2 regions of the Nicoliella sp. ESL1106 genome follow, and region 2 is predicted to be linked to the other one. Evidence: riboswitches for the same ligand, from Rfam matches in the RefSeq annotation. Region 2 holds a riboswitch; the other holds the start of a gene.
What was found. Region 2 has a riboswitch for thiamine pyrophosphate ahead of ACSVI6_RS02585 (ECF transporter S component). Riboswitches for the same ligand answer to the same signal wherever they lie in the genome.
Positions count from the first base shown of each region.

Region 1 (7,564 bases), on a different replicon from region 2:
AACTGATGTGGCGTTAGCATTGGAAGCATCACAATAAGGACACGCTTTAAGCAAATCATTATAAATATAACCACATTTTTGGCATTTTAACTTTTTTGCCGATGCTAAATTAACGTCAGCGTAGTTAATTTTATTGAATTCTGGATGGTCGTATGGGGTTGTTTCACCTAACGTTGCATCGCAATTGAATCTAGGACAAGCATTTAATATTGGGTAATCAAGATCATCAATGCAATAAATGTAGTCACATAAATTACACCTTAAATAAATTCCTTCCCAGGTGCTAAAAAATTTTTTATTTTTATTACTATCTATTTTGTAGCAATATGGGCATTCATTTTTTGAATCAACTCTAATAAACCCACATTTAATACATTTAATGTTCATATTTTAAAATCCTTATTTATGACGATGTTTAATTCATAATTATAGGTTATAAATTAGTTATAAACAATTTTTCTTTTTTTATTTAGTTAAAGTAAGTATTTGCTTGTGACTATGCGCAGTCCTCTATCATGTTAGCCCCCATTAATTACTTATTTTTTACATTTTTATGCTAACTTTTTTACAATTTCAGAGATATGATAAAGATGCATCAAAAAATTAAATAGAAAAAAGGCGATTATTTTGAAGCATTTTAGTAAATTGATTCCCATCAGTGTAATTGGTATTTCGTTATTGACAGTAAGTAGTTCGACTCTCAACGTTAGTGCAAAAGCAAGTTCTAACAAGAATGAAGTTACGATCTACCTAGCTCGCCATGGTGAAACTACGGGAAACGTAATGGAGCTTGCAGAGGGTTGGGATGATTATCCATTAACCCCTAAGGGCGCAAAAGTGGCTGAAGAAGTTGGTGCTGGATTACGCGGGATCAAGTTTACTGATGCAGCGTGCGGAAAATTAATTCGACACTTAGATACGGTTAAAGACATGTTGGTTTACTCTGGTAATGGTAAAGTTACCGTTAACGAAACGCCCCTATTTAGAGAAGCTGGTAACGGTGAATACGAACTAGACAATTATGACCAAGAAGATGCTGTTTTAAATAAGTACTACAACGCCACTAGTCGTGCAGAGCTACAAAAGAAATTTGGAACTGATTTTGTAGTTAAGATGCATGATGCATTGTACGAAATTGACAAAGATAGTACCAAACTCCCTAAATCTGATCGAGCAGAAAGTGGTACTACAATCGTTAAACGTGAAGCCAAAGGCATTAAAGAAGTAGCTGAACGGACTGCTAAGGAAAAGGGGAAAAACGCCCTTGTCGTTAGTTCCGGAGATATCATTACTGCATACTTATCAAAATATGATCACAATATGAGTGCTGCTGATAAGAAATTAATTACCGATGAAGCAATGCCTAACTCAGGAATCACAAAGGTTTATTACAATGTTAAGACCAATAAAGTTAGATTTGGTAAAGTCGGCGATACCAGCTACGTCAATAAGGGCATTAAATACTTAAAGGATCACAAAGTTAAGGATCAAAAAACAATTGATGTAAAATATCAAGATTAATCATTAAATATTAAAACGACCTAATCATCTTTATTATTAGGTCGTTTTTTTTATGGCAAAAAACAATAATCACCCTTGTAATAAAATACATCTGATGTATTATATAAGTGATATGATGTATTTAAGGAGGGAAAGTTAACATGCAATCTAAAAATATAAGTCTTGGCACGGAAACGATCCAAAAAATCATTATGTATATTAAGGAACACCACTTAACTACTGGTGATAAGTTACCCAAAGAAGCTGAATTAATGAATGAACTAGCGGTCGGTCGCTCCACTATTAGAGAAGCAATGCAAATCCTCGCCCATTCAGGCGTGGTTAGCATTAAACAAGGATCAGGAACATACGTTCAACAATTGGAGCTGATCGACGAACAAAATCCCCTGCTATGGCGAACTGAGAAAATGCTTGAAAAAGAGGCCATTGTTGAATTGGTTGATAATGATATTACCCCTGAAGAATGGATCACCCTCAAAGCATATCTTACTAGAAGGAATCAATTATTATCACAAGGCAAATTCAATGAATACCTTGAACAAGATATCCTATTCCATGAACAAATCGTCAAAATGTCACAAAATGCGTATTTAATTAAGTGGTTCAAGGAACTAAAGCCACTATGGAAAAGTCATCTAAGTCAATCAATTGCTAAGAATCCACACTATAAAGGGAAAATTAAGCATCATAATCAGTTGTTCGATGCATTGATGGATCGAAATGCAGAAGCTGCCATCAAGTTAATTCAGGAAGTAGGCAAATAAAATGTTATCAATCCCAACAATTATTTTCTTAATTATCGGTGGACTGGCGGCTGGGGTTTTAAATGGGATTGTCGGGATGGCGGTCTTAACAATCTATCCCATCCTGTTGTCAATTGGCGTTTCTCCCATCATGGCAAACGTAACGGCCACCATTAGTATTATATTCAGTGGTTGTACCTCGGTCCTATCATCTGCTAAGGAAATCAAAAGTTATCGTAAACAAGCTGGGGTCATCACATTACTTTCAGTATTTGGTTGCATAATTGGCACGTTCATCCTAATCAACAGCAGCAATGCTCAATTTAAACGGATCGTCCCGTTTATCATTATGTTTGCCGGAATCATGATGTTGATCCCCAAAAAAGACCAGCCCCATGACAACCGCTTCATACGAAGCATTCAGTACCTGTTTCTCCCCATCATCGGTCTTTATAACGGCTACTTTGGTGCGGGTTCAGGAATTTTAGAAACCGCAGTGTTGTCCAGAATTATTCATGCCCCGTATTATGTCTACAATGCGATTAGAAACGTTTTGTCACTAGCTAGTAACATTATCAGCGCCATTATCTTCATTTTGATTTTACCAGTGGACTGGATCGTTATCATTCCACTAGCGATTGGACTAGTGGTCGGCGGCTATTTAGGACCGATCATTGTTAAATTCATCCCTACTAAAGTGATGGAAATTTGCGTGGGGATTTTTGCAATCGGATTATCAACCTATCTATTTATTACTACCTATTAGAAAAGTGAGGTTACCAATATGAGAATCAATATCTTACAACACACTCCAAACGAAGGACCAGGATCAATTTTAGACTGGGCGCAAGCACACGACCATGAAGTCTATACCTATCATCCATACCAATTCGGCTACTTACCTACTGCAGATGAAACCGATATGTTAGTTATTTTAGGAGGACCGATGAGTCCCAACGATAACTTCCCCTGGATCCAACAGGAACGCGATTTAATCAATACCCTTTTAAAGCGGAATACGCCAATGCTTGGGGTCTGTTATGGCGCGCAACAAATCACCAAGGCCATGGGATACCCAGTTGGTAAATCGCCAGTCAAGGAAGTTGGTTGGGCAGCTGTTAAACTAGAAAGTAATGCCATTTCTGGATTACCAAAACAAGTCACTGCCCTTCACTGGCATGAAGAAATGTTCAAAATTCCAGCAGGGGCAGAACGTTTATTTTCCACCCCTGGCTTAAAGAACCAAGGGTTCGTGATGAACCATCGAATTGCGGGCCTCCAATTTCATTTGGAACCCAAGGCTAATAACGTTCGTGAGATGGTAGTGAATGATTTTCCATATATTAAGGACTCGATATTAGGCCAAAGCGCTCAAGAAATATTGAACACCCCAGTTCCAATTGAAAATAAGGCCGTCATGTTTAGAATACTAGATTACATTAATGAACAATAATCAATGAAAAAAGGCAGTAGCATTCACGAATGTGATTACTACTGCCCTTTCATTTGATATTTAGTTCATTGTTAATCCACCATCAACAGTGTAATTTTGACCTGTAATCCCATCACTTTCGTCTGATCCCAAGAACACCACCATCTTAGCAACCTGTTTCGGAGTAGTTACTGATTTAAGTGGCGTTTGATTGGCAATTAAGTCAAACACCTCGGGAGTAGTAACAGCACTGGCATTAGTGGTTCTAAGTAATCCCCCTGATACCATATTGAAACTAATCCCATCACTCCCTAGTTCGGCTGCTAAGTTTCTAGTAAACCCAATCAATGCTGCTTTTGCGGTAGTGTATTCATGGTAAGGAACAACCGGATTTTGAAACAGGTTCGTCCCGATATTAATGACCTTCCCATAATGATTTTTAATCATATTAGGAAGCACACTTTGGGTAACGTTAAAAGCACCCTTCAAGGTCCCGTCAATTTGTTTTTGGTAGTCATCCCATGATAAATCTTGAAATGCCTTTTGCTTAACGGGGTCAAATTTAAACCCGACTAAAGCATTGTTAACAACGACGTCTAGACTTCCAAAATGATCAATTGCCTGCTTAACTAGTGCATCGATTTGGCTTCTGTCCCTAACGTCGGCCTGGATTGCAATTGCATGGTCTGATCCAATTTCTTCAACTACTTGGTCAGCAGCGTCTTGATGATGGTAATAATTTACCACGACGTTAAAGCCCCGTTCACCAAATTGTTTCGCAGTTTCAGCGCCTAATCCTGAACTTGCTCCTGTAATTAAAACTGTTCTTGCCATTTGAAAAATCTCCTTAAAAGACTAATCGAATGAAGCAATAGCTTGATTTTATACACCTTTAATAATCCCTCCGCTAGCATTACCTAGATCAGGTTCATGGGTATCATCTCAGCCATTCCAGCACCCCATTAATCGGTATATTATTTGAATCCACTTATATATTAAGCGATAAAAATGAATTAATCAACTCAATATAAAAACACAATCCAATAACGAATTGTGCTTCATCTTAATTATTTAATAACTCGGTAGACAGCCTCCATTGGTTGGCGTTTCTTAGGCGTAATCGCTTGGTCACGATAACCAAAACTTACCATTACAGAAACGCTCCACTTTTTAGGATCGAATGCTCCATAATCAGACAGAATCCGATCAATGTTGACACGGTTAAAGCCCTCGATTGGACAACTATCAATGTCTAATGCTGCAGCGGCATCCATCATGTTCGCCAATGGAATGTAGGTTTGCTTTGAAGCCCAATCAAATAATTCACGCTCAGTATTTAACTTAAAATCATTTTCCTGAAAATTAATGATTTTTTTAGAGAACGGTGAATCAATATCAAACGGGTGGCCTTGAACATCTTCGCTCATATGCTTAATATGAGGGGAATGAATATTCATATCCTTACGAGCTAAAATTACAACAAATTTGTCAGCGCCGTCAAGGCTCTTTTGCGCTCCCCAGGCATCGTTATACATTGCCTGCTTCAATTCTTTGTTTTCGATCAACAAAAATTGCCAAGGTTCAAGTCCCATTGAACTAGGTGATAATCTAGCGACCTCCATAATGGTATGCCAATCCCTATCGGAAATATGTTTGTTCGGATCATACTTTTTAGTCGCATACCTACGATGGGCTAAGTTAATTAAAGCTTCGTTTTTATCCATAATTGTCATCCTTTTTAATTGATATAATAATAAATTATCATTGATAACAATGTGCCGCAATTAATTCGCCCTCGCTCAGCTAATTATCGATCAGATTTTAATGGATTAGGCCTTTAAATCAAGGCATCATCATGATTAAGCGATAATTTGAAAATAATTATAAATAAATTAGATAAAACCCTTTACATTCTAATTTAATTGCGTTATATTATTATCAACAACAAAGCAAAGGGGATGTTTCCAATGCAAACTGAAGGTTTTACCGCAGATTAAATTGTAAGGGATGTGTTTCCACCAATGAGATTATAAGTGAGTTACCCAGCTAATGAAAGAGAGGTACCTACCATTCACTTAAAACATCGATTTACCGCAGATTCTAAATAAGAAAGAAGTGTTTCCACCATTTTGCTAAATAAGATTCAAACTCATAATAATAATGCCTGATAGATCATCTAAAATGGTCTATCAGGTATTTTGATTCCCGCCCTTTTCCCTATCGACGGATGATTAAAAAATAATTAAAAAAGATTAGAAAAAATCGTTCAAAAGGGTTTACTTTATCATTTAAAAGGTATATTATAATGACAATAAATCAAAGGGGATGATTCCAGTATCATGAAGAACGATTTACCCCAGATTTTATTCAAGGGAGATGTAATCACCAACTTAGTACAAAGTTCGTTTTACCCAGCTAATGAACAGGAAGGTGTTACCATTCACTTAGAAAATCGATTTACCGCAAATTCTAAATAAGAAAGAAGTGTTTCCACCATTTCGTTATTAAAGATTCAAATCCATAATAATAATGCCTGACAGATCATGAATAATGGTTTGTCAGGTATTTTGATTTTAAGCTATTTTATTGCCAAGCTAAATTGAAATATTTAGAACGCATATTTTTACAACTGCACATAAATCATTCATAATATACATATCAATCGAATGAGTCAGGAGATTTTGCCAATGGATAAGCATAAGATCAATAAGTATATCGGAAACGATAAACCATTAGAAATTTATTCAAAATCACGTGATAATTATAAGTATGAAAACTTTGCGCTTGGTTATATCGTAAGGGACTTGGGGATGTACTTAATTTTACAAACGATCGATGACTATGGATTTCTTGATTCATATACAATCATCTTAAAGGATGATATTTCAAAAATTTCATTTGGAACTACCTATTCAAAACTGTTTGACCGTTACGTTGCTTTTACGAAGGAAAATCAACTTTACGATCCGTTTAATCTCCAGCAACAATTTAAAAAATTTAAAACTGATGATTTTTTTAAAATTATTGATTATTGTTTTAAACATCAAATAACACTTTCGGTTTATAGTACCGAGCACGATTATGTGCAACAGGGTCGTATCATGACGATTGAAAATGACTCAATAACTTTGAACGAAGTTGAATTTAGTGAATTAAATGGATTTAACGATGTTGATGAAAATGAACCCATTAATTTAGTTGATATTACTGCGATCGATATTTTAAGTAAGGAAAGTTTCTTATTCGATCGATTGAGCTAAAAACAATTAATAAAACAGGCCAGCTGCTAATTCAATTGCAACTACCCTGTTTTTATTTTACTTTAATTCACTATTGGTAATTTGAGTCACTTTATCATTACTAAACACCAAACTGATGGATTTACCATTTTCACCTGTAAGATAGACAACGGTTTTTAACGGTGTTCCGCCACTGGCACTTTCTGATTCCGCAGAAGGCTGCCCTAACTTTTCAATTACACTATTATAGCTATTGCCGATTTTAATTGAATTGATCTTATTATTGTTCAATACGCTTAATTTATTAATATCGGAATTGGAGAACCCTTTAGAAACCACACGATCATTTTCAAACGTAACCGTAACATCTTTTGCCTTAAATTGATTACTCAACTTACTAAAGAGATAACTTTTTACTTCTTTCCCACTACTAACCTTGGTAGTAGTAACTGATGATGGCTTACCAAGCAACTTTCTGACGTATGCAGATGTTGAACCACTGTTATCAACAAAGCTACCAACTTTAATGGACTGAAAATTGTGATAATTTAGACTAGCTTTATGAGAAACTGTAGAAGGATTTGCTCCCCTACTGCCCTTTTTATCTGTATTAGAATTGCTACAACCAA
Region 1 covers NZ_CP196341.1:10,179-17,742, reverse strand. The annotation lists gene ACSVI6_RS06855 (hypothetical protein) at 1-54, opposite strand, end outside; gene ACSVI6_RS06850 (histidine phosphatase family protein) at 628-1,521, shown strand; gene ACSVI6_RS06845 (FadR/GntR family transcriptional regulator) at 1,662-2,285, shown strand; gene ACSVI6_RS06840 (sulfite exporter TauE/SafE family protein) at 2,287-3,030, shown strand; gene ACSVI6_RS06835 (type 1 glutamine amidotransferase) at 3,049-3,717, shown strand; gene ACSVI6_RS06830 (3-oxoacyl-ACP reductase) at 3,778-4,530, opposite strand; TPP riboswitch at 4,579-4,668, opposite strand; gene ACSVI6_RS06825 (NAD(P)H-dependent oxidoreductase) at 4,764-5,420, opposite strand; gene ACSVI6_RS06820 (hypothetical protein) at 6,036-6,173, shown strand; gene ACSVI6_RS06815 (hypothetical protein) at 6,384-6,956, shown strand; gene ACSVI6_RS06810 (DUF3862 domain-containing protein) at 7,014-7,564, opposite strand, start outside.
Region 1: linked by a shared signal. The riboswitch ahead of ACSVI6_RS06830 (3-oxoacyl-ACP reductase) and the one ahead of ACSVI6_RS02585 (ECF transporter S component) in region 2 are both predicted to bind thiamine pyrophosphate.

Region 2 (7,564 bases):
GGGTATTACTGGGAGTCTATGCCCAATGGTTCTACCAATTATTGGTCAAATCCCTCCCCACTGGGGTTACAGTAACATACCATCAAACGGCGGTAACAAATGTTAATAAAGCCGCTAATGGTTGGTCCATCAATGCTGATGAGCAGACTTTTCAGTTTGATAATGTAATCCTAACGATCAATACCAATGTCAATCAGCTAACGCCCACGGAAGAATCATTAAGGGATTATGCTGAACAAAATAACCTTTACTACCAAGCCCCAACCTACCCTGGTGATGTGAAGAGTTATCCAATCGATGATGCCCAAAACGTAATTATCAGGGGATTAGGAATGAGCTTCTTTGATGAAATGATTAAATTGACCGTAGATCGTGGGGGACAATTTATCCAAAATGAAGATGGCACCTTTATTTACAAGCCATCTGGACATGAGCCTCACATATTTGCAGGCTCCAGACGAGGGGTCACGTATTATCCTAAGGCCGTCGTTAAGGAGACGAACGAATATCACTTCAAGGCTCACTTTGTGACTAAAGAAAACATCGCAAAGCATAAGGTCAATGGTAAGCTTTCGGTTAAGCAATTCCGTCAATTAATGCGTCGTGAAATTGAAATCGTTTACTATCAAATGATCCTTAAGCGTGACCATCCGCAAGTGGATATAGATCAATTCACCGCTCAGTTCGTAAAAGATCCCGATGCTGCCATCCAATCGGGACCATTTGAACCTAATGAAATCCTCAGATGGGAGTTATTGCTCAACCCAGTTGCTGGGACTCCAATCACAACCACCGCCGATTATCAACAAACGTTGCTCAACTGGCTAAACGCGGTCGCTAGCGATGCTGAATTGGGCCTTGGCGTAGGGCCATTATCATCCGCCCTAACGGTATATAAAGAGGTTCGTCAAACGATGCGGGACACGATTGTAGAAAACGACTTTACAGAAGCTGATTACCTTAGTGAATTTCTAACTACCTTTAAAGCTAACAGCCAGTTTCTCTCCAATGGTGCCCCTGCAATTCGTTTTAAACAATTAATTGCCCTAATGCACGCTGGCGTGGTTACTATTTTAGGACCACAAATGAACGTAATTGGTGCTAACCAACATTTCGTAGCCCTTTCAAAGTACTATCCAAAAGAGCCCGTAATCGCCGATGCTTTAATCGAAGCACGGATTCCTCGGCTGAACTTCGCAACTACCAAAAGTGAATTAATTAACGGAATGGTAAAACATAAAATCATCACCCCAGCTGCTTTCAAGGATGCTAATGAACGAGCAGTAAAAATTAATGCCATCAACATCGATGCTGATTCTGATCAAGCCATCAATACTAGTGGTGAAATTGATGCCGGCTTTTTCGTTTTCAGTACCTTAACGGAGGGCATTCACTGGTTAACCACTGTCTTTCCAATGGTTGGCAATGATGAAAACCACCGTAGCGCCGAACAGATAAGCCATCAAATCTTAAAAATTAATACTAAATATCGAGATACAATGTAAAAAAAGCGGAACCGATTTCACGATCGATTCCGCTTTTTAAATTTCATTAAATTATTAATGATAATAAATAAATGATTGGTTTGGGACTCTGATAATGACATAACGACTAGCACGCTGGCCCGCCCGTAATCCCAATCCATTTAATAAATTCGGCTTATATTTGGCGGTAGTGGTTTCAATCCAAGCCCGCTGGTATTTCCGATCTAAGTCATTCAACCGACTTCCACTGGAACGATAGGTTTCGGTTGGCAATGAAACGGTGTTAGCACCACTAATGATGGTTGAATCATTGCTACTAACTTGATAATGTTCACCCTTCGTTAAATAGGTGTAATATTGACCACCCGATTTATTTTTAGAATTATAAACATTAACATAGTATGATTTACGACCATTCGTATCTAATACAATTGGTTTGTAACTTCTAGAAACAGAAACATTATGACTAGAAATATCAGCTCTTAGCGTAATTATCACCATCGCTAAGGCAGCCCCCAGTATTAAAAGCCCTTGAAAAAATAAAACGATTCTATTTCTGCTTACTAGCTTTTCATCTTGATGCAATAAGGCCTGTCGCTTTTGCCTACGGATAGAAATAACCATTGAAATTAAACTAATTGCAATGATAATCCAGATGGCAAACCCGATTAGATTCCAGGCTGATATCATAAACAAGCTCCTTTAAATAAAAGTAATATTACTGACCATTACATTATTGTACCTGCTTAGTAAGAAGATAACAAATTCAATTATTATTTCAGAAATTGATCGATGGCATCATAACCATTTTCAGTAGTTGCAGTTTCAAAAAGCTCATCAACGGGGGCATGCGATTGTTTTTGATCGATCAAAGCCACGTCCCGCGGGTCAATATCTAATTCCTCACTCAACGTCTCAATTGCGTTTTGGTATGAAGCATCGAATGAAGTGATCCAAAGGTCGTTTCCCTTAGCATGAGCCACTAACTTACCATTAAAATTACTATTAAAGGTTTGGGCTAAACTTTGCATATCGCCGTTCTCAAACCCCAATCTAATTTGATAGACTAAATCACTCACTAATTCTAGATCATTCATTTGGTATAAAGATGGGTACGTCTTATTAAAACGTTGGTAGGCTGAACTATCCTTGCTTGCATCGGTGTAGGCATTCATCTTCCCCGAAAGGACAATGTATGCGGTATTAAAATCGCGTTGCGCTTGAAACCACTTTAGGGCTGATTTCCAAATTTCATAATCGATCACCGTTTCATCACGAACCACGCGATTCAAAACGGTCTCAGCACCCCCTTCGCAGATAAACGCTAAGGGAGCCTTTATCCCATGAAAAATCTGAATCATTTTGGCATACGGAGCTTCCGTCATAAAGCCCAGGTGTAGATTTTGCTTTGCCAAATTCATTAACTGTTTGGACAATCGAGATGCGTTAATTTCACCATCTGCGGATAAAAAATCACGATCAAGATCAGCCAAGATCAATTTAGTCATTTTGCAACCTCCCGAAAATAAAAAACTCACGTCTTAACCGTGAGTTTAATTTTAATTGTGATTATTATATCATTTTTGCAGATTTTTGACGATTAATTGTAAATGGATGAATTTTTATAAATGTACTTCATCAAATCACGTTGATCACTAAATTCATAAGGATCATTCAAAGTAATCGTAATCAAGCGGTGCTTCCCTGGTAGTTGGCCAGTTCCAACAAAACATAGCCCTGCAGCTGGAGTATAGCCGGTCTTTAAACCATCAACGCGCAGACTTGCATCATAGAAGGTCCGCCCCTTAAGCAGGTTGTTGTAGTTATATAGGTTTTGCCCCGCAACCTTGGCCGTACCCCTGCTAGCATCATTTAATACCTTTGGATAATAAGTTAAAACGTGTTGCGCAATTACTGCCAACGCCTTTGCACTTACCATGTTCCCAGCAGTGGCTCCACCAGAATACTTATAACCATAATGAACTAAATCATTATTTTCAAGTCCAGATGGTGAATTAAAGGTCGCAGAAATTCCCCATGCCCTTGCTTGTTTATTCATCATATTCACGAACTGACCATTTGAGCCAGCGACCCATTGTCCCAATGCAATCGTAGCTGCATTTGATGATTGGATCAGTGCTGCTTGATAGAGCTGTTTTACGGTATATTTACGACCAGCAACCAGCTTAAAGCCACCACCAACGTTATTATTGTAACTCATACTCCGTAAGCCAGCATTAGAAGTATCAACGACTTGATTCCAGCCATTCGTCTCCTGTGCTTTTCTAACCACCAGGTACAATGACATTAACTTGGCTGTGGATGCCACCTTCATTTTTTGATTAATGTTTTTAGCATAGATGACCTGTCCGTTCGTAGCATCGATCGCAATTGCAGCCGCTGCATTCTTCATCTTATAGTTTCCAGGAACAATATTATTAGTAGTGATTCCTGATGCACCATCGTCATAGTTATAATCATAATTATAATCAGCACTGACATTAACTGTTTTTGTCGAAACAACATCTAAAAATGGAGTAATTTCTGATGCTGATGCTAATCCGACAACAGCAGTTAATACAATTGCCATCTTTTTAAAATTCTTTTTAAGATCCATTTAACCAACCCTTCTCTGATTTCGATATCCTAAATAATAAGTTAACACCTTAGCACTTTATTAACAATTGATTATTGATAAATGTAAACGAAGTGTTATTTAAGATTTATGCCTGTAATATTCAAACTTGCATTTAAGAAAAAATTAAGTTATACTGTTCTAGTTAATTAAATAGATAGATGTTTGGGGTGCCTTTTTTGGCTGAGATGATACCCATTGAACCTGATCCAGTCCGTACTGGTGGAGGGAAACGTTTTATCAATGGTGTACATATTCCGAAGGGGACCTCAGTATTTGAGGTCCCTTTTTTCTGTCTATCTAAAATAATTGTTTAATTTATTGAAGGGAAGGATTTTCCATGTCTAAAAAATGGAGTCTTAGAAACATTATTTTAATTGCATTGATTGCAATTGTCTGTGGGGTTATTTTCTGGTTGACTAGTTTTATCTATAACGCATTAACACTAGTTTTAACACCAATTGGTCTTGCTCCCGCAGCAAACGATATTTCACTTGGTCTTTGGATCGTTGCTGGTCCATTAGCAGGGGCTATTTTCAGAATGCCTGGTGTTTCCATTTTCTCAGAAGTTGCCGGAGCCGTTGTTGAAATGTTCTTGGGTGACCAATGGGGAGTTATGAACGTTGTCTCAGGTTTAATTCAAGGTGCCGGAGCTGAATTAGGTTTTGCAGTTACTGGTTACAAGAAGTACGGCCACTTCCAATTATTGTTAGGTAGTATCTTCACTACCATCATTACTTTTACTTGGGATTGGTTCAAGAATGGATACAACGCATACGGTTTTGGAATGTTGATCTTCTTATTCATCGTTAGATTTATTTCAATCTGGGTATTTAGTGACCCAATTCCATTGGCCATCAAGAAGCTCCTAAACAGAAGCCACGCCATTGCATAATCATTTTAACGATTCAATGCTTCATAAATTTAAATGAATTTAAAGCACTTATAAAGCCAAGCTTGTAAGTGCTTTATTTTTAAATTACCAGGAGGAATTAACCATGACCACCGTTTCAGTTAGTCATTTTACATTTACCTACCAGCATCGCTCACAACCAGTATTAGAAGACGTGAACCTAACCTTTCCGAACGAAAAAATTAGCTTGATTGCTGGACCATCTGGAACTGGTAAATCGACGCTTTTAAAGTCAATTGCCGGTTTATATCCTGAGTTTGCCAATGGTGATTACACTGGTGAAATTAAAATTGGTGACAAGGAGATCAAAGACATTGCCCCTACTGACTTCAGCGGCTATGTGTCAATGATGTTTCAAAACCCCAATCAACAGTTTACGATGACGAACGTATATGATGAACTCCAATTTGCACTTGAGAATAGACAGTTAGATCCTAAAATCATCCCCCAACGAATCGATGATGCACTAGAATTCGTGAACATCACTAAGTTAAAGCACCGTGACTTGAACGCCCTATCCGGTGGTGAAAAGCAAAAGGTCGCCTTAGCCATCATCATCGCAATGGATTCCGACGTTATTTTATTGGACGAACCATTTGCGAGTCTAGATCGTCAATCGCGAAGTGATCTGCTATATCAATTGACCCGCTTACGTGATCAAAAGAATAAAACGATCATCTTAGTGGACCATGACCTTTCTGGTTACGACAACATTGTCGATACGTTCTTCTACCTGAAACCCAACCAATTTCAAATTCAACAGTTAAGTAATGCAGAGGTCCAAAAACTATTAGTACCATTTGATAATCAAGAGTTAGCGGCCGTCCACTTCCCGATTCCCGATAATAACGAACCAGCCGATCTGATCTTAAACAGTTGTGAACTAAAGCAAAACCAAGGCGTATTGCTAAAGGCTGACCAATTCAAATTTCCAGCAAAGCAAATCACATTGATCACAGGTGAAAATGGAATCGGTAAATCGACCTTGTTCAAAGCTTTAACACGGCTCTTTAAGTATGAGGGTTTGATTTCATATCAGGATAAAGACATCCAAAAGATCCATAAGAAGAAATACCTTTCCCACGTTGCGCTGGTCTTTCAAGATGCTGAAATGCAATTCGTCGACATCACGGTTGAAGAAGAACTATCGCTTTCGATTAAAAACGCGGTCCATCATAATTACTCCAAAGAAGATATTGATGCCATGCTTAAGGCGTTGCAGATCGACGGCAGGGAAAAACAAGTCGTTTACACACTTAGCGAAGGGCAAAAAAAGAAGTTGCAAATCGTCGAGATGTTGATCATGGGAACTGACATTTTATTAATGGACGAACCATTTAAGGGGTTAGATATCAAGTCTCTAGAAACGGTAGTCGAAATGCTAAAAAATGCGAGTCAAAAATTTAACCAAACCATCATCATCATTAGCCATCAACTCAGTGGTTTGGAAACGCTATTTGATTATCACATTCAGTTCAAAGACCAACAACTTACTTATAAGGAGTCGTTATTATGAACACAGCCATTAAATTATTCATGATCATCATCATCGGAGTTGAAATTTCATTTATCCAAAGCGTCCCATTGAACCTTTGTATCTTAGCAGTCAGTTTAATTTACCTCCTGGTCAAACGGGTTAAATTAAAGTCGATCGCATATTTGACCCTGTACCCGATCATTCCAGCCTTTGGACTCTTAATGTCACAAGTTATCTACGGGACCCATGGCGCCATTATCGGATGGGTGCTGTTTACGCGGTTATTCACCTACGTCTGGCTCGGGGCTACCTTTACGATGACTAGCAACATTAAGGACCTCGCATTCACGTTGGAACAAAACTTCAAACTCCCATCCAAGTTCGCCTACGGAGTATTGACCGCATTCAACTTGGTACCAAGGATCATCATCGAAGTCCAAACGATCCGCCACGCCAGTTTAATGCGCGGGGTTACGATGCAACTCTGGTCGCCGAAATTATATTTCAAAGCCATCTTAGCAGCCATTAACTGGTCTAGCGATCTTTCACAAGCAATGATCTCACATGGTTTCGTTGAAGATGCGCCACGGACCCACGTTGAAAAAACCTACGTTCGCTGGACCGACTTTGCTTACATGGCCTTTTGGCTCATCATGGTGCAATTACCAATTTTCATTTTTTAAACTAAGCGGTGAACCTTTCAATCAATTGTTTGTTATAATATAATGATAATTAATAAATAACTTCAGGAGGCTTACTATGACTAACGGAATTAGTAACATTTCAAAGGAAATCATTGATTTTCAAAAGGGCAACGCATGGCCAGATACCCAATTAGCTTTCAACCTACATATCAGCGTTGAAAGATTACACGATATCAAGTCAATGGAAAAGCAACCCACCAACGAAGAAAAAGAATTAATTGAAAACTTCATTGAAAACAACCAAAAAGATTCAGAAGAATAATAAAAAACCAGCCAGTTGGCTGGTTTTTTATTATTCTGGATGATTATTTTTCAATCCATCATCAGTTAAAAACGCTTCTAGATAATCGA
Region 2 covers NZ_CP196340.1:650,479-658,042, reverse strand. The annotation lists gene ACSVI6_RS02605 (FAD/NAD(P)-binding protein) at 1-1,505, shown strand, start outside; gene ACSVI6_RS02600 (LVIS_2131 family protein) at 1,560-2,174, opposite strand; gene ACSVI6_RS02595 (HAD family hydrolase) at 2,258-2,992, opposite strand; gene ACSVI6_RS02590 (D-alanyl-D-alanine carboxypeptidase family protein) at 3,085-4,101, opposite strand; TPP riboswitch at 4,276-4,367, shown strand; gene ACSVI6_RS02585 (ECF transporter S component) at 4,460-5,014, shown strand; gene ACSVI6_RS02580 (ABC transporter ATP-binding protein) at 5,118-6,548, shown strand; gene ACSVI6_RS02575 (energy-coupling factor transporter transmembrane component T family protein) at 6,545-7,192, shown strand; gene ACSVI6_RS02570 (LBP_cg2779 family protein) at 7,269-7,475, shown strand; gene ACSVI6_RS02565 (hypothetical protein) at 7,506-7,564, opposite strand, start outside.